DNA from 4 places in the Streptomyces sp. PL-25 genome. Region 1 is predicted to be linked to each of the others. Evidence: riboswitches for the same ligand, from Rfam matches in the RefSeq annotation. Region 1 holds a riboswitch; each other region holds the start of a gene.
What was found. A riboswitch is a leader RNA that binds a small molecule or an ion and turns the genes downstream of it on or off. The one in region 1 is predicted to bind cyclic di-AMP.

Region 1 (4,533 bases):
ACCGGCAGCGTGGCGACGCCCTCGCGCAGGTCGGTGCCGGGGGTCTTGCCGGACTCCTGGGAGTCGGAGGCGATGTCGAGCACGTCGTCCGCGAGCTGGAAGGCGACACCGAGCCGCTCCCCGTACTGCGTCAGCACGTCCACGACCCGCTCGTCGGCGCCGGACATCATCGCGCCGAACCGGCACGCGACGGCCACCAGCGAACCGGTCTTTCCGCCCAGCACGTCCAGGTAGTGGTCGACCGGGTCCCTGCCGTCCTGCGGTCCGGCGGTCTCCAGGATCTGCCCGGTGACGAGCCGTTCGAACGCGAGCGCCTGGACCCGGACGGCCTCCGGGCCGAGGTCCGCGAGGATCTGGGAGGCGCGGGCGAAGAGGAAGTCTCCGGTGAGGACCGCGACCGCGTTGCCCCAGCGGGTGTTGGCGCTGGCCACCCCGCGCCGCACGGCGGCCTCGTCCATCACGTCGTCGTGGTAGAGCGTGGCCAGGTGGGTCAGCTCCACGACCACGGCCGAGGGCACGATCCCCGGCGCGTCGGGGTCGCCGAACTGGGCCGCCAGCATCACGACCAGCGGCCGGAACCGCTTGCCGCCCGCCTTCACGAGGTGCTGGGCGGCCTCCGTGATGAACGGGACCTCGCTCTTGGTGGCTTCGAGCAGCCCTTCCTCGACAGCCGCCAATCCGGCCTGGACATCGGCTTCGAGAGCCTGGTCCCGCACGCTCAGCCCGAACGGCCCGACGACGGTCACGAGGGGTCTCCTGTCTGCTGGTGTCTGCTGGCGCTTACACGGTTTGTCGATAGGTCGCTGCCATCACTCAAGTCAGCGTATCCGGTCACGTTTCGATCACCGATAGCGCCCACCGATACAGGCCAGGTGGTATCGGATCACGACCGATATGTTTTCGATCACCACATATGAACAGATATTTATCGACTTGCTCTTTCCCGCTCCTCCCCAGCCTCCCCCTTCCCCTCCTCTCACCCGTCCCGCCGCGCCCACTCTCCTTCCACACGCCCACCCGTGCCCACGTACGTACGAACAAGGCCAGGGCCTCACCGATCGTGACGGCCGTCACTTCCAGCCCTACGAGTCCGATTTACCCTTATTAGCATTTCAATTCCCCTTGGGGGCAAATGCTCCTGGCCGAATTATTCCGTGAGCTGCATCACGTGCACCGCCACCCCGCGCCACGGCCCGCCGACCCCCCGCTCCCCGTCCCCCGCAAGCGAGTTGACCCTTGGCAATCGCAAAGGATCAAGCGGCCAAAATGCCCTGGATCAAGGTCAACTAGGACGATGTATGCATCAGGTACTTGTTCGGGACATGTGCTCTCGCATACGTTCCGGGCCAGTCGAGCGGACGCCGAATCCTGCCAGCGCTCGATGACCACCCACCGACAGCTCATGGCAGGAGCGGGGGACCCAGGTAAGTCGCCGGGCCGGAGCGCCGTACGTCCTACGTCGTACGCCGCGCCGGAACGGCTCGGGGTGAAGCCGTGCTCTGAGGAGCCGGCCGGGCACCTCCCCGCCCGAACCCGACAGCTCACCTCGCAGGCGACGGAGAGGAAATCCCCATGTCTGCACGTCGTCCCAGCCGCTCCCGCGCCGCTCGTCTCGTCCGCACCCTCGCCGTCTCCGGCACCGGTGCCGCGATCCTCGCCCTGCCGCTGATCGGGGCGTCCGGCGCCTCCGCGGCCACCCCGACCGCCGCCACCGCCACCACGGCGAGCACGGTCGCCTACCCGAACAACCTGGACGGCTGGATCCGCGAGTCGCTCGCCGTCATGGCCCAGAAGGGCATCCCCGGCACGTACAACGGCATCCACCGCAATGTGATGCGCGAGTCGTCCGGCAACCCGCTGGCCATCAACAACTGGGACTCCAACGCCGCCGCGGGCATCCCCTCCAAGGGCCTGCTCCAGGTCATCCAGCCGACCTTCAACGCCTACCACGTGGCCGGCACGTCGTTCGACATCTACGACCCGGTCGCCAACATCACGGCCGCGTGCAACTACGCCGCCGCGCGCTACGGCTCCATCGACAACGTCAACAGCGCGTACTGACGGGCAGCCGCGTGCCGGCCGGCACGCGGAGGGCTCAGACGAACAGACGATCGAGGACGACGGCGACGCCGTCGTCCTCGTTCGACGTGGTGACCTCGTCGGCGACCGCCTTCAGCTCCGGGTGGGCGCCGGCCATCGCCACCCCCCGGGCCGCCCACCGGAACATGGGGATGTCGTTCGGCATGTCGCCGAAGGCGAGGGCGTCCCCGGGGCCGAGTCCCAGCCGCGCCGCGGCCAGCGCGAGACCGGTCGCCTTGGTGATGCCGCAGGGCTGGAGCTCGACGGTCCCCGGGCCCGACATGGTCACCGAGGCGAGCGGACCGACCGCGCCGCGGGCCGCCGCCGCCAGTTCGTCGTCGGACAGCCGGGGATGGCGCAGCAGCACCTTGCTGATGGGCGCGCGCCACAGTTCCTCGCGCCGCCCGACCCGCTCGGCGGGCAGCGTCGGGTGCGCCATGCGGTACTCCGGCTCGATGAGCGTGAGGCCGTCCACGCCGTCCTGGTCGACCGCCGCGTACACCTCCCCCACCTCCGCCTCGATCTTGCCGAGCGCGGTCTCGGCCGTCTCCCGGTCGAGCGTGACCGACCACAGCATGCGGTCGGCCCCGGCGTCGTAGAGCTGGGCGCCCTGGCCGCACACCGCGAGCCCGGTGCCGCCGAGGGACCTCAGCAGCGGGCGGACCCGCGGCGCCGGGCGTCCGGTGACGACGAGGTGCCGGGCACCGGCCGCCGCCGCCCGGCCGAGCGCGGCGCGGGTCCGCCCGGACACGGAGTCGTCGCCGCGCAGCAGCGTGCCGTCCAGGTCGGTGGCGATGAGGGCGTACGCGGGGGCAGCGGGTGCGGGCATGATCAGAGAATACGGATCCGCCAGGCGAGTGACGGGCGGAAACCGGACGACGTCCCTCCGCCGTGTCGCCGGGAGACTCCTCGGACACTGCCCAAGACAGCTGCCTCCCCCGTAACGTGTGGCGCGACCACATGAACGTGTGGCCAGACACCCATGTCCCCCATGGAACACCGGCACACGAAAGAGAGGCAGTACCCGATGCCCCCCTTCGAGGTCCCCGAGGGCGACCCCTTCGGTCCGCACAACCTTCCCTACGGTGTCTTCTCGCGCGCCGGGTCGCAGGAGCGGACCGTGGGCGTCCGGCTCGGCGACCATGTCCTCGACGCGGGTGCGGCGGCGCTGGCGCTCGGTTCCCCGTACGCCGCCCTGCTCGCGCGGCCGACCCTGAACCCGCTGCTCGCCGCGGGCCGCACCGCCTGGTCGGACGTGCGGCGCGCGCTGACGGCGTGGGTGACGGTGCCCGCGCACCAGGAGACCGTGGCCCCCTTCCTGCACCCGCTCTCCTCGGTGACCCTGCACCTGCCCTTCGAGGTCGCGGACTACGTCGACTTCTACGCGTCCGAGAACCACGCGCGCAACGTCGGGCAGATCTTCCGCCCGGACGCCGAGGACTCCCTCACCCCCAACTGGAAGCACCTGCCGATCGGTTACCACGGCCGCTCGGGGACGGTCGTCGTCTCGGGCACGGACGTCGTACGCCCCTCGGGACAGCGCAAGGGCCCCGCCGACCCCGCGCCCGTGTTCGGCCCCTCGGTGCGGCTGGACATCGAGGCCGAGGTCGGCTTCGTGGTCGGGGTGCCCTCGCGGGCCGGGCAGCCGGTGGCGCTGGCGGACTTCCGCGAGCACGTGTTCGGGCTGTGCCTGCTCAACGACTGGTCGGCGCGGGACGTGCAGGCCTGGGAGTACGTCCCCCTCGGCCCGTTCCTCGGCAAGTCCTTCGCCACCTCCGTGTCGGCGTGGATCACACCGCTGGACGCGCTGGAGGACGCGCGGACGGACCCGCCGCACCGCACGCACCCGCTGCTGCCCTACCTGGACGACACCGGCGAGGAGCCCGGCGGCTACGACCTGCGGATCTCCGTCGCGATCAACGGTCATACGGTGTCCGAGCCGCCGTTCTCCACGATGTACTGGACGGCCGCGCAGCAGCTCGCCCACATGACGGTCAACGGCGCCTCCCTGCGCACCGGCGACCTGTACGGCTCGGGCACGGTGAGCGGACCGGAGCCCGGCCAGCGCGGCTCGCTCCTGGAACTCACCTGGAACGGTCGCGAACCGCTCGAACTCCCGGACGGCAAGCGCGCGTTCCTGGAGGACGGGGACGTGGTGACGCTGACGGCGTGGGCGCCGGGCGCGGACGGGGTCCGGGTCGGCCTGGGCGAGGTGACCGGGCGGATCGTGGCGGGCTGAGGGGGCCGGACCTTCCGAGGAGGGCGGGGGGTGCCTCGGAGAGCGGACCGGTTGCCGCCGGACCCTGACTCGTGGCGCCCGTCCCCGTCATACTGGCGGTAACGACACGCACCACCCCGCGGCACCGCCGCACAGAACTGCCGCACAGCATTGCCGCACAGAACTGCCGTACGGGGCCGCCGTACGGCACGTTCCGCGGCCACAGCACCACCACG
Region 2 (4,533 bases), 1.4 Mb from region 1:
ACTGCCTGGGCGCCCCGCTCGCCCGCCTGGAGGGGCAGACCGCGCTGGCCACCCTGCTGACGCGGCTGCCCGACCTGCGTCTCGACGCGGAACCGGCCGAACTGCGCTGGCGCGGCGGGCTCATCATGCGCGGGCTACGGACTCTCCCGGTCGGCTTCACCCCCGCCCCGGCTCCCGCCCCGGCTCCCCCCTCTGCCTCAGCCTCTCCCTCCGCCCCGGCCCCCGGGACGACCACCGAAAACGGCCCCGCCCCCGGGCGCTGACGGCGGCAAACATGACGCGTGTTCAACTATGTGATGTTCATGTGATCTGCGCGGCATGAACTTGTGACAAGTGATCGTCACCCGATACTTTCACCCATCAGCGTGACGCCGGGGCCCTCCCGTCCCGCCGCCGCGCCGTCACTGCCGTCGTGCGAAAGGTCTCCAGATGCTCTCCGGGAACGGTCGTCACCGTCGCCCCCGCCAGGCTCCGGCCCTCCTCGTCGCCGCCGGAGTGACCGGCTCGGCCATCGCCATCCCGCTGGTCGCCGCATCCGGCGCGAGCGCCGCCGACGGCACCACCTGGGACAAGGTGGCGCAGTGCGAGACCGGCGGCTCCTGGAGCGCCGACAACGGCCACGGCTACTACGGCGGCCTGATGCTCACCCAGGACGACTGGGAGGCGTACGGCGGCCTCTCCTACGCGGCCAGCGCCGACCAGGCCAGCCGCTCCCAGCAGATAGCCGTGGCCGAGAAGATCCTCGCCGACAAGGGGCCCGGCGCCTGGCACACCTGCGGGCTGCTGGCCGGGCTCACCAAGGGTTCCGGTACGGCCGACGTCGACACGGGCGTGGGCGGCGACTCCTCGGCGTCCGGCGCGGACGGATCCACCTCGACGGACAAGGGTGACAAGAGCGGCAAGGACGACAAGGGCTCCGCCTCGTCCGGAACATCCGGTTCCACGGGCAAGGGTGGCGACTCCGACGGTTCCGGCGGCTCCGACGCGTCCGGGAAGCCCCGTACCGGTGAGGGCGGTCTGTCCGACTCGCCCCAGGACGCCGACAACTCTTCCGGTTCGTCCGGCTCTTCGCCGGACGCCACCGAAACGCCCGGAGCCTCGCACGGGACCGGCGCCTCGCACGGCGCCACCACCGGACCGTCCGACGGTCCCTCTGTGCCCGGGAAGACGGACGGCCCGGCCGAGTCCGGTGCGGGCACGCCCGACGCCACCTCGTCCACGGGCACGGGCACGGGCACGGGCGCCCCGGACCAGGACCGTGACAACTCCGGCGATGCGGACAACTACGTCCAGGATGTCGGCTCTTCGGCGCTCGTCGACACCGGCGCGCTCGGCTCCGGCGGCCGCCACCGCGGCGGCAGTGCCGACGAGGGCACGGCGGACGGCGCCGCGGGCGGCCGGCACGCCTCCCGGGGCGGCGGCGCACACGCCTCGTCCGCCGGCTCCTACACCGTGCGCACCGGCGACTCGCTCACGTCCATCGCCGACTCCTTCGACCTGCACGGCGGGTGGCACGCGCTCTATGACGCCAACAAGGGCGCCATCGGGGCCGACCCGGACCACATCGTCGCCGGTCAGAGCCTGGATGTCCCCGCCGAAAACGCCCAAAAGTAGCGGGAGTTCACGTCACACTTCGCCTTGTATGTCCTATTCGGTGAAAGTGTGGGATGAGTCTCAGAAGCCCTGATCGTCTTTGAAATCCGGCGGATCACCTGTCTACGGTCATGACCGCTCGCCACCGCGAGCCCCGGCTGCCGCAACGCCGAATCCTGCCAGCGGCCGTACGGGAACAGTCGTCGCGTCAAGCGCCGCAGGCAGGAGCGGGGGACCCAAGGTAAGTGCCGCACCGGGCAGTTGACCGGAGCGGCTGGGGGTGAAGCCGTGCCTCTCGGAAGGCACGGCCGGGCAACTCAACCGGCCCGAACCCGACAGCTCACCTCGCAGGCGTCGGTGAGGGGATCCTTCCATGCTGTTTTCCGGCAAGGGCAAGCACCGCCGTCCGTCCAAGGCCACTCGCGCCATCGCACTCGCCGGTGTCACCGGCGTCGCCGTCGCCGGCCCGCTGATGGCGGCCGGCAACGCTTCCGCCGCCACCGCCTCCGAGTGGGACGCGGTCGCCCAGTGCGAGTCCGGCGGCAACTGGTCGATCAACACCGGCAACGGCTTCTACGGCGGCGTCCAGTTCACCAACTCCACCTGGGCCGCCTTCGGTGGCACCGCCTACGCACCGCGTGCCGACCTGGCCAGCAAGTCCCAGCAGATCGCCATCGCCGAGAAGGTCCTCGCGGGCCAGGGCAAGGGCGCCTGGCCGGTGTGCGGCAAGGGCCTGTCCGGCGCCGCGTACTCGGGCGGCAGCTCCTCGTCGTCCTCCTCTTCTTCGTCCTCGTCGTCCTCGTCGTCGTCCTCCTCCTCTTCGTCGTCCTCGGCGAAGAAGAGCAGTGGCGCCGGCAGCTCCAAGAGCAGCACCACGACCCGCTCCACCGAGCAGCAGGCCGCGGGCCGCTCCGCCGACCGCCCGGCCCCGAAGAAGACCGTCACCACCCCCACCGGCAAGAAGGTGAAGAAGGGCGACGGCGAGTACAAGGTGACCGCCGGCGACTCGCTCAGCTCCATCGCCGCCGCCCACCACGTCCAGGGCGGCTGGGAGAAGCTCTTCCAGCTGAACAAGGACATCGTCGACGACGCCGACCTCATCTACCCGGGCCAGCAGCTGCACCTGAAGTAAGGCGCGGCGGCCACCGCCCCACCCCCCCGTCCCCACGGGCTCCCCGCCCCGGCGCGTTCTCCCCCGTACGCGCCGGGGCGGGGGCATTTCACCTTCCGTTCGGACCCCCGTTCCCGTCTTCTTTGTTCCGTGCTGAAACAATGTGTACCGTCACTCTGTCCACGGGACGGTCGGTCGGCCGGTCGGCGGCCCGGGACGGTTAGGCTCTAGTCGCACGGCTCACAAGCCCCGCACTTTCAGCGTCACATCCACGAAGGAGATGCTCGTGCCGTCCATCGACGTCGTCGTAGCCCGGGAAATCCTGGACTCCCGAGGCAACCCCACGGTCGAGGTCGAGGTCGGCCTCGACGACGGCAGCACGGGTCGTGCCGCCGTCCCCTCCGGCGCCTCCACGGGCGCCTTCGAGGCCATCGAGCTGCGTGACGGTGACCCCAACCGTTACCAGGGCAAGGGCGTCGAGAAGGCCGTCCTCGCCGTCATCGAGCAGATCGGCCCGGAGCTCGTCGGCTACGACGCCACCGAGCAGCGCCTGATCGACCAGGCCATGTTCGACCTGGACGCCACCGACAACAAGGGCTCGCTCGGCGCCAACGCCATCCTCGGCGTCTCCCTCGCCGTCGCGCACGCCGCCTCCGAGGCGTCCGACCTCCCGCTCTTCCGCTACCTGGGCGGCCCCAACGCGCACCTGCTGCCGGTGCCGATGATGAACATCCTGAACGGCGGCTCGCACGCCGACTCCAACGTGGACATCCAGGAGTTCATGATCGCCCCGATCGGCGCGGAGTCCTTCTCCGAGGCCCTGCGCTGGGGTGCCGAGGTCTACCACACCCTCAAGAAGGTCCTGAAGAACAAGGGTCTGGCCACCGGTCTCGGCGACGAGGGCGGCTTCGCCCCGAACCTCGGCTCCAACCGCGAGGCCCTGGACCTGATCCTGGAAGCGATCAAGGAAGCCGGCTACACCCCCGGCGAGCAGATCGCCCTCGCGCTCGACGTCGCCGCCTCCGAGTTCTACAAGGACGGCAAGTACCTCTTCGAGGGCAAGGAGCGCTCCGCCGCCGAGATGACGGAGTACTACGAGGAGCTGGTCGCGGCCTACCCGCTGGTCTCCCTCGAGGACCCGCTGTTCGAGGACGACTGGGCCGGCTGGAAGGTCCTCACCGACCGCCTCGGCGAGAAGGTCCAGATCGTCGGTGACGACCTGTTCGTCACCAACCCCGAGCGCCTGGCCCGCGGTATCGAGGAGGGCAGCGCCAACGCCCTGCTGGTGAAGGTGAACCAGATCGGTTCGCTCACCGAGACCCTGGACGCCGTCGAGCTGGCCCAGCGCAACGGCTTCAAGTGCATGATGTCGCACCGCTCCGGCGAGACCGAGGACGTCACCATCGCCGACCTCGCCGTCGCCACCAACTGCGGCCAGATCAAGACCGGCGCCCCGGCCCGCTCCGAGCGCGTCGCCAAGTACAACCAGCTGCTGCGCATCGAGGAGATCCTCGACGACGCCGCGGTGTACGCCGGCCGCAGCGCGTTCCCGCGCTTCAAGGGCTGAGCCGCGCGCCGGCCGAGCCCGTAAAAAGGTGAGGCCGAAGCCAGTCGTCCGTACGTCCCCGCACCCGGTCCCGTACCGTGTCCGGGGACGTACGCACGTGTGAGCGGGCATGGACGGCATGCGCGGGGCAGGAACGGGAGGCGCGACGATGGCCGTGAAGGACCGGGACCGGTTCTCCACCGCGACCAGGCTCAGGCTGCTCGGTGAGCAGACCGCGGCCCGGGTCTACCGCTCCCAGACCCGGCGGCAGGCCCGCCGCTCC
Region 3 (4,533 bases), 2.7 Mb from region 1:
AGCATCACATGGCTGAGCGCCGCGTCAACGTCGGCTGGGCCGAGGGTCTCCACGCCCGCCCCGCTTCCATCTTCGTCCGGGCCGCCACGGCCGCAGGGGTCCCCGTGACGATCGCCAAGGCCGACGGCAACCCCGTCAACGCGGCCTCCATGCTGGCCGTGCTCGGCCTGGGCGCGCAGGGTGGCGAGGAGGTCGTCCTCGCCTCCGACGCCGAGGGCGCGGAGGCCGCCCTGGAGCGGCTGGCCAAGCTGGTCGCCGAGGGCCTGGAAGAGCTTCCCGAGACCGTCTGAGCGGCCGGAGGGAACACACAGCGCGTCCGGGAACCGCGTCTCCCCCTGCGGGGCGGCGCGGTTTTCGTGTGTCCGCGTGAATTCCCCGCGCGGGAAACGGAAATAGGGCGCGGATATCGGCGGAACATTCCTTCCCGGCCCCTGCCGGTCCCTGCCGATTCCTGTCGGTTCTTTTCTACGGCACGCGTGTTAATTCCGTGTGCTCGATGTGTTGACGGGATGTTTCCGGGCGCTCGCCCGCTGCGCGGCGGTCATCCGCTCGGTGTGCAGGGCGGTCAGGGCGCGGGCGCGGGCGGCGTCGCCGCGTGCCACCGCGTCGACGATCGCCCCGTGTCCGGCCCAGGTCTCGGCCGGGTCGGCGGGGTCCGGCGCCCCGTACATCCAGGTGATCTTGTGCCGCAGCTGGGCCAGGGCGGCGGTCAGCGCGGGGCTGCCGCAGGACTGGGCCAGGGTCTCGTGGAACCAGGCGGCCAGGGACCACAGCTCCTCGCCGCCCCCGCCCGCGGCCCGCTCCTGACCGAGCCTGACCAGGCCGCGCAGCACCTTCAGATGGCCCTCGGTGCGCCGCTGGGCGGCCCGCTCGGCGCCCAGCGGCTCCAGCAGCAGACGCATCTCCAGCAGGTCGGCGCCCTCCTGCTCGGTCGGCTCGGCGACGCACGCGCCCGCGTGCCGCCGGGTCACCACGAAGCCCTCGGCCTCCAGGGTGCGCAGGGCCTCGCGCACCGGGACGCGCGAGACGCCGTAGCGGCGGGCCAGGACCTCCTCGGTGAGCCGGCTGCCGCGCTCGTGCACCCCGGCGACGATGTCGTCCCGGATCGCCGTGCACACCGAGTGCGCCGGAACACGCATGTCCGACCTCCGTATCCCGTCCCGTGACCGTGGCCGTGCCCATGGCCGTGGCGCGCCCGTGGCGGACACGCCGCGGACGCGCATTCCGACGACTCTAGAACAATGCGCGGGAATTTCCGACGGCGTGACGGAATCCAGGGATATTTTTTGGACAGCCGGGATGCAGTGCGGCGGAGAAGAATACGGAGCGTGCCCGGAGCCGGAATTCAGACCTGCACGCCGTGCGTGCGGAGGTAGGCGATCGGGTCGACGTCCGAGCCGTACTCCGCGCCGGTGCGCGCCTCGAAGTGCAGATGCGGACCGGTGACGTTGCCCGTGGAGCCCGACACCGCGATCTGCTGGCCCGCGACGACCTGCTGGCCCACCGTGACCCCGATGGACGACAGATGGCCGTACTGGGTGTACATGCCGTCGGCCATCCTGATGACGACCTGGTTGCCGTACGCCCCGCCCCAGCCGGTCTCCACCACCGTGCCGACGCCGACCGCGTGGACGGGGGTGCCGGTCGCGGCGTGGAAGTCGATGCCGGTGTGCGAGCCGGAGGACCACAGCGAGCCGCCGGTCTTGTAGCCGGTGGAGACGTAGGAGCCGGCGATGGGCGGCACGAAGGTGTTGAGGCGCTTGCGCTCGGCCTCGCGGTCGGCCCGCTCCTTGGCCTCGCGCGCCTGCTCGGCGCGCTCGGCGGCCAGCTTGCGCGCGGCCTGCTCGGCCTGCTTCTGCTGGGCGGCCTCCCACTGGGCGGCGGCCTGCGCGTCGACCCGCTCGGCGACGGTGTCGCCGAGGCTGATGACCGGGGTGAGGCCGGTGTCCGCGGGGGCGGGGGTCTCTGCGGCGAGGGCCGGGGAGGCGGCGAGGGTGCCGATGACGCCGGTGGTGGTGAGGGCAGCGACACCCGCCGCGCGGGCGGTGGTGCGCTGCACTCGGCCGGGACGGCGGTGCTTCCCGGTGGCGCGCGTGAACGCCATGTGGTGGCTGGTCCTTTCCTTCCCTCTCGCCTACCGGGTTAGCTGACGGGTTCGGAACAGGAAGGTCTCCTACGGGTGCCGTGCGCGGCGCACGGTGCCCGATTCACCCCAGGGACTGAGTGGGTCCCCGGCTCCCCTGGCTCGCGCCGTACGGGGACTCGGCGATGACTGTCCGGTGCCGCGGCTGCGGCGCACTGCCCGACGAACAGCCGGACCGACGCTAGACGGGGCCGTGTTCCGCGCCCAAACGGATCCGGGTTTTTGTAGCGCACGCCACAGGGCAGACAGGGCGCCTCCTGCCCAATACGGACATGCCGGGGCCCCGGTGACGCTCCGGTCACCGGGGCCCCACGCGCGCGCGTGCCGCGCGGTGCGTCCTACTCGGCGGCGACCACGGTCACCGGGCCGACGCCGAGCGCCTCGACCGGCTCCTTGATCTGCGCCGCGTCCCCGACGAGCACCGTCACCAGGCGGTCCACCGGGAAGGCGCTGACGACCGCGGCGGTCGCCTCCACCGTGCCGGTCTGCGCGAGCTGCTGATAGAGCGTCGCCTGGTAGTCGTCGGGCAGGTGCTGCTCGACCTGGTCGGCGAGTGTGCTCGCCACGGCGGCGGCCGTCTCGTACTTGAGCGGCGCCACCCCCACCAGGTTCTGCACGGCCACGTCCCGCTCGGCCTCGGTGAGCCCCTCGGCGGCGAGCTTGCGCAGCACCGTGAAGAGGTCGTCCAGGGCCGGTCCGGTGTTCGGCGTGTCGACCGAGCCGCTGATGGCGAGCATGGCCGCGCCGGTGCCGTCGGGCGCCGAGCGCAGCACCTGGCCGAAGGACCGCACGCCGTAGGTGTAGCCCTTCTCCTCGCGCAGGACGCGGTCCAGACGGGAGGTCAGGGTGCCGCCCAGGCAGTAGGTGCCGAGCACCTGGGCGGGCCACACGCGGTCGTGCCGGTCGGGTCCGATCCGGCCGATGAGCAGCTGGGTCTGGACGGCGCCGGGGCGGTCCACGATCACCACGCGGCCGGTGTCGTCGGCGGTGACCGGCGGCACCGGACGCGGCTCGGCCGGCGAACCGGTCCAGGCGCCCAGGGTCTCGCCGAGCAGCTCGTCGAGGTCGATGCCGGTGAGGTCGCCGACGACGACCGCGGTGGCCGTGGCGGGGCGCACGTGCCGGTCGTAGAAGGCGCGGACGGCGGCGGCGTCGACGGCGGCGACGGTCTCCTCGGTGCCCTGGCGCGGGCGCGACATGCGGGCGGTGGCCGGGAACAGCTGCCGGGACAGCTCCTTGGCGGCGCGGCGGGAGGGGTTGGCCAGCTCGTGCGGGATCTCGTCGAGCCGGTTGCGCACCAGCCGCTCGACCTCGGACCCGGCGAACGCGGGCGCCCGCAGCGCGTCGGAGAGCAGCGCGAGCCCCTTGGCCAGCCGGGAGGCCGGGACCTCCAGGCTGAGCCGTACGCCGGGGTGGTCGGCGTGCGCGTCCAGGGTGGCGCCCGCCCGCTCCAGCTCGGCGGCGAAGTCCTCGGCGGAGTGCTTGTCGGTGCCCTCGGAGAAGGCCCGCGCCATGATCGTGGCGACGCCGTCCAGGCCGGCCGGCTCGGCGTCCAGGGGCGCGTCGAGCAACACCTCGACGGCGACGACCTGCTGACCGGGGCGGTGGCAGCGCAGCACCGTGATGCCGTTGTCCAGGGTGCCGCGCCCGGGGGCCGGGAACGCCCACGGCCTGGCCTCGCCGGCCTCGGGGCGGGGGTGGAACTCCATGGTGGCCAGCTCGGTCACTTCGCCGTCTCCTCGGTGTCGTCCTGGGCGTCGGGGGTGTCGTCCTGGGCGTCGGGGGCGGTCGGCTCGTAGACGAGGACCGCGCGGTTGTCGGGGCGCAGCCGGGCCTTGGCGACCTCCTGGACCTCCTCGGGCGTCACCTCCAGGACGCGCTGGACGGCGGTGAGGGCGAGCTGCGGGTCGCCGAACAGGACGGCGAAGCGGCACAGTTCGTCGGCGCGGCCCGCGACCGTGCCGAGCCGGTCCAGCCACTCGCGCTCCAGCTGGGCCTGGGCGCGCTCCAGCTCCTCGGCGGTGGGGCCCTCCTCGGCGAAGCGGGCCAGCTCCTCGTCGATGGCGGCCTCGATGACGGGGACCTCCACGTCACCGGAGGTCTTGACGTCGAGCCAGCCCAGGGAGGGCGCTCCGGCCAGCCGCAGCAGGCCGAACCCGGCGGCCACGGCGGTGCGGTCGCGGCGCACCAGCCGGTTGTAGAGCCGGGAGGACTCGCCGCCGCCCAGGACGGTCAGGGCGAGGTCGGCCGCGTCGCACGCGCGTGTGCCGTCGTGCGGGAGGCGGTAGGCGGCCATCAGGGCGCGCGCCGGGACCTCCTCCTCGACGACCTCGCGCAGTTGCTCGCCCATCACCTCGGGCAGCGAGCCGTCGCGGGGCTCGGGCTTGCCG
Region 4 (4,533 bases), 900 kb from region 1:
GCTGGTGCCTGCTGCCCGCCGTGCCCGCCGCCGTCTACGCCGGCTACCTGCGGGCGCACACCGGTGACTGGATGGCCTGGAAGCACGCCGAGGAACGCGGCTGGTACCGGGACTTCCACACCCCCGCCGAGTCCCTCCGCAACACCTGGCACAACGCCTTCGGGCACCTCCAGAGCACCGGGTACGCCGTCGAGTTCCAGCTGGAGCTGGCGGCCATGGCGGTCGGGGTGCTGCTGCTCGCCGTGCTGCTGGTCCGCCGCCGCTGGCCGGAGGCCGTGTTCATCGCCCTCAACCTGTGGGCCCTGGGCACGTCCTACTGGTACCTCTCCGTGCCCCGCGCCACCCTGATCTGGTGGCCGCTGTGGACCGGCCTGGCCCACTGGAGCCTGCGGCGGCGCTGGGTGAAGGACGCCTACGTCGGGGTGGTCGCGCCGCTGACGGCGGTGCTCGCGGTGACGTTCACCTCGGGACACTGGACCGGGTGACGCCACCGGGCCGGCGCGCCGCCGGGGGACGCACACGCCCGGACCCAGGGGCGGACGGCGAGGTTCCGGACGGGGCCGCGAGGATGGACGGGTAGAAACCGAGCGCCCCCACGCCTCCGAGTCCGTCCGCCTCCGAGAGAGAGTGCGCCCCGATGCCCCTGCCCCATGTCCTGCTGTCCGCCGCCGTTTCCCTGGACGGCTGCCTGGACGACACCGGCCCCGACCGCCTGCTGCTGTCCGGCGCCGCCGACTTCGACCGGGTCGACGCGGTGCGGGCCGCCTCCGACGCCATCCTCGTCGGCGCCGGCACCCTGCGCGCCGACAACCCCCGCCTGCTGGTCAACGCGCCCGAGCGCCGCGCGGCCCGGGTCGCCGCCGGCCGGCCGGAGCATCCGCTGAAGGTCACGGTCACCGCCACCGGCGAGCTGGACCCGCGGGCGCGCTTCTGGCACACGGGCGGCGAGAAGGCCGTCTACACGACCGACGAGGGCGCCGAACGGCTGCGCCGCGCGGGCGTCGGGACGGCCCCCGGATCCGAGGATCCCGATGCCGCGTCCCCCGTCCCCGCCACTGCAACCGCCCCCGCCACCGGTGCCGCCTCCGTCTCCGTCGTCCCGCTGGGCGCGGCGCTCGACTGGCGGCGCCTGCTGGAGCATCTGCACGACGTGCGCGGGGTGCGCCGGCTCATGGTCGAGGGCGGCGGCACGGTGCACACCCAGCTGCTGAGGCGGCAGCTCGCCGACGAGCTCCAGCTCGTGGTCGCGCCGCTGATCGTGGGGGACCCGGCGGCGCCGCGCCTGTTCGGGCCGGGCGCGTACCAGGCGGGACGGCTGCGGCTGCTGGAGACCCGGGCCCTCGGGGACGTCGTCCTCATGCGCTACGAGCCCACGGCCCCCGGCACCGGGACCGGCGCCGTGCCCGCCGACCGGCACTGGCTGCGGATCGCCTGCGAGCTGGCCGCGCAGTGCCCGCCCTCGCGCACGGCGTTCAGCGTGGGCGCGGTGGTGGTCGCGGCGGACGGCACCGAGCTGGCCCGGGGCCACTCGCGGGAGGCCGGTGACCCGGTGGTGCACGCGGAAGAGGCCGCGCTCGCCGAGATCGACCCGGCGGACCCGCGGCTGCCCGGGGCCACGGTGTACAGCAGCCTGGAACCGTGCGCCCGACGCGCCTCCCGGCCGCGGCCGTGCGCCCGGCTGATTCTGGACGCGGGGGTGCGGCGGGTGGTCACGGCGTGGCGGGAGCCGGACACCTTCGTGGAGTCCGCCGACGGCTCCGGGGTACTCGCGGCCGAGGGCGCGGACGTCGTGGTGCTGCCGGAGTTCGAGGCCCTGGCCAAGGAGCCGAACCGGCACCTGCCGTAACGCGTGTGCAATCCACCCCGCGGGTGATGTACAGTTATCTCAACGACGCGGGGTGGAGCAGCTCGGTAGCTCGCTGGGCTCATAACCCAGAGGTCGCAGGTTCAAATCCTGTCCCCGCTACTGAAGACTCAGGGCCGGAATCCGGAAACGGATTCCGGCCCTGAGTGTTTTCCGGGCCTCCCGCGGTCTTCCGTTGGTTCTCTGCTGCGGTCTTCTGGCGCTCTTCCGGCTCCCGGTCGCTCCTTGATCGATGTCACCTCGCGTGACCGGCCTGTGTCCGTCCGCATAACAACTGACACACCATCACTTCTTTCGCGGGCGCCTGCGGCTCCGCCCCGCCCCGGAAATGGCCTGAAGTTCAGTCAACTCGCCCCGGTTTCGTCGCCCCTGAGGTGTACGTCTTGGCCAAAAAGGTTTAATGATCAAGCCGGGCGGCTTGGAATCGGAGGCCCGGGTCTATTAACGTTCGATAACGCAGCGCGGTCGTCCCAGCCGTCATCAGAGGCGGCTCCGTGCGCGCGCGCCGAATCCCGCAAGGGAACCGGGGAACCACCAACTTGGGGTGAATCGGGCATCATCCGCCGTACGCGTACGGCCGGTTGACGCGCGTAGGAGACCTTCCCGCTCCGAACCCGTCAGCTAACCCGGTAGGCGAGACGGAAGGAAAGGAGCACGCCCGCGTGGCGTCCAACCGGCCTGCCCCAGAAGCCCCGTTCGTGCCGAGCCAGCGCACCGATTCCTTCGGCTACGGCGGCCGGACCCCCGACGAGGGCCCCATGGAGGAGTGGAACCCCACCGAGGACTCCCTCCGCCCCGTGCGCGGCCGGCACCGCGTCGCCAAGCAGCGCGGCGGCGGACTCGCCCGCAGCTCCACCGTGCTCGGCGTGGGCGTCATAGCGGCCGTCGGCGCGGGCGGCATGGCCAGCGCCAACACCGGCAAGCCGCCGGTCGCGATCTCGCTGCCCGACGTGCCGGACCTGCACGCGCTGCCCGCCTCCGTGGGCTCCCTCTTCGACGGCGGCTCCGCCAAGGAGCACCACGAGGGCTCCGCCACCGCGCTCAGCGACGTCACCGCCGCACCGGCCGGGACGCCGGCCGCTCCCAGCGCCGCGTCCGGCGCGGGCGAGGCGCTGCGCAACCGGATCATGGCCCAGGCCGAGCAGCAGCAGGCCCAGGTCGCGGCCAGGGCCGAGGCCGCCACCGAGCAGGCCGCCGTCCAGCGCGCCGCCCGGCAGGCGGACGAGGCCGCCGCCAAGGCGAAGCAGGAGGCCGAGGCCAAGGCCGCCGCCGAGAAGCAGAAGGCGGAGGAGGAGGCCCGCAAGAAGGCCGAGGCGGCGCGGCTGGCGGAGCTGGCCAAGCAGTACACGCTGCCGACCTCCTCGTACACGATCACCTCCACCTTCGGCCAGGCCGGCTCCATGTGGTCCTCCGGGCACCACACCGGCCTCGACTTCGCCGCGCCCACCGGCACCCTGATCAAGGCGGTCCACAGCGGCACCGTCACCGAGGCCGGCTGGGCGGGCGCCTACGGCTACCGCACGATCCTCACCCTGGACGACGGCACCGAGCTGTGGTTCTGCCACCAGTCGTCGATCAGTGTCAGCGCCGGCCAGAAGGTCGCCACCGGCGAGGTCATCGGCCGCGTCGGCGCCACCGGCAACGTCACCGGGCCGCATCTGCACCTGGAGGTCCACCCGGGCGGCGAGGCGTCCGGCATCGACCCGATGGCCTGGCTGCGGGCCAAGGGCCTCAACCCCTGATGCCCTGCTCATCCGCCTGATTCCCTGATCCCTGATTCCCTGATCCCGGGGTCACCGCCGCGGGCGCGCCGCCAGCCGTACGGGTGGTTTGCGCAAGCTTTGCGCCCGGGACCGGCGGGGCGCGGAAGGGGCCGCTGTGCCGGGGGCGTTGATGGGTCACATGACTTCTCTGCACAAACTGGGCTCGTCCGGCCTCGAGGTCTTCCCGCTCGCCCTCGGCGGCAACGTCTTCGGCTGGACCGCCGACCAGGAGCGGTCCTTCGCCGTCCTGGACGCCTACACGGCGGCCGGCGGCAACTTCCTGGACACCGCCGACTCCTACTCGGCCTGGGTGGAGGGCCACCGGGGCGGCGAGTCCGAGACGATCATCGGCTGGGGGTACCCCCTGCTCGAAGAGCTTGGGGGAGGCTCAAGGAGCGCGGCAACCGCTCCGACGTCGTCATCGCGACCAAGGTCAGCCAGCACCCCGACTTCCAGGGCCTGTCCGCCGCCAATGTCAAGGCCGCGGCCGACGCCTCCCTCAAGCGGCTGGGCACCGACCACATCGACCTGTACTACACGCACTTCGACCGGCCCGAGGTGCCCGTCGAGGAGATCATCGGCGCTCTGGACGAACTGGTGCGGGCGGGCAAGGTCCGGTACATCGCCGCCTCCAACATCTCCGCCGAGCGCCTGAAGGAGTCCCTGGACTTCTCCGAACGCGAGGGCCTGGCCCGCTACGTCGCGCTCCAGCCGCACTACAACCTGGTCTCCCGGGACACCTACGAGGGCGCTCTGCGGGACCTCGCCGAGCGGGCGGGTCTGGCGGCCGTGCCGTACTACGCGCTGGCGGCCGGCTTCCTGACCGGCAAGTACCGGCCCGGCACGACGGTCGACAGCCCGCGCGCGCAGGGCGCGGCCAAGCACCTGGAGACCGAGCGCGGGCAG

Region 2: linked by a shared signal. The riboswitch ahead of R4Z62_RS20215 (LysM peptidoglycan-binding domain-containing protein) and the one ahead of R4Z62_RS13695 (transglycosylase SLT domain-containing protein) in region 1 are both predicted to bind cyclic di-AMP.
Region 3: linked by a shared signal. The riboswitch ahead of R4Z62_RS25780 (M23 family metallopeptidase) and the one ahead of R4Z62_RS13695 (transglycosylase SLT domain-containing protein) in region 1 are both predicted to bind cyclic di-AMP.
Region 4: linked by a shared signal. The riboswitch ahead of R4Z62_RS18015 (M23 family metallopeptidase) and the one ahead of R4Z62_RS13695 (transglycosylase SLT domain-containing protein) in region 1 are both predicted to bind cyclic di-AMP.

The regions. Positions count from the first base shown of each region.
Region 1 covers NZ_CP136997.1:3,080,192-3,084,724, forward strand. Annotated here, with positions in the region: gene R4Z62_RS13690 (polyprenyl synthetase family protein) at 1-746, opposite strand, end outside; cyclic di-AMP (ydaO/yuaA leader) riboswitch at 1,381-1,570, shown strand; gene R4Z62_RS13695 (transglycosylase SLT domain-containing protein) at 1,573-2,061, shown strand; gene R4Z62_RS13700 (HAD-IIB family hydrolase) at 2,096-2,908, opposite strand; gene fahA (fumarylacetoacetase) at 3,107-4,318, shown strand.
Region 2 covers NZ_CP136997.1:4,456,782-4,461,314, forward strand. Annotated here, with positions in the region: gene R4Z62_RS20205 (cytochrome P450 family protein) at 1-263, shown strand, start outside; gene R4Z62_RS20210 (transglycosylase family protein) at 430-1,614, shown strand; cyclic di-AMP (ydaO/yuaA leader) riboswitch at 1,797-1,962, shown strand; gene R4Z62_RS20215 (LysM peptidoglycan-binding domain-containing protein) at 1,967-2,725, shown strand; gene eno (phosphopyruvate hydratase) at 2,991-4,271, shown strand; gene R4Z62_RS20225 (FtsB family cell division protein) at 4,420-4,533, shown strand, end outside.
Region 3 covers NZ_CP136997.1:5,757,982-5,762,514, reverse strand. Annotated here, with positions in the region: gene R4Z62_RS25790 (HPr family phosphocarrier protein) at 9-290, shown strand; gene R4Z62_RS25785 (GntR family transcriptional regulator) at 480-1,139, opposite strand; gene R4Z62_RS25780 (M23 family metallopeptidase) at 1,346-2,104, opposite strand; cyclic di-AMP (ydaO/yuaA leader) riboswitch at 2,117-2,278, opposite strand; gene R4Z62_RS25775 (M16 family metallopeptidase) at 2,482-3,870, opposite strand; gene R4Z62_RS25770 (M16 family metallopeptidase) at 3,867-4,533, opposite strand, start outside.
Region 4 covers NZ_CP136997.1:3,981,105-3,985,637, forward strand. Annotated here, with positions in the region: gene R4Z62_RS18000 (mannosyltransferase family protein) at 1-485, shown strand, start outside; gene R4Z62_RS18005 (dihydrofolate reductase family protein) at 638-1,846, shown strand; tRNA gene R4Z62_RS18010 (tRNA-Met) at 1,893-1,966, shown strand; cyclic di-AMP (ydaO/yuaA leader) riboswitch at 2,358-2,515, shown strand; gene R4Z62_RS18015 (M23 family metallopeptidase) at 2,527-3,606, shown strand; partial or broken gene R4Z62_RS18020 (aldo/keto reductase) at 3,767-4,533, shown strand, end outside.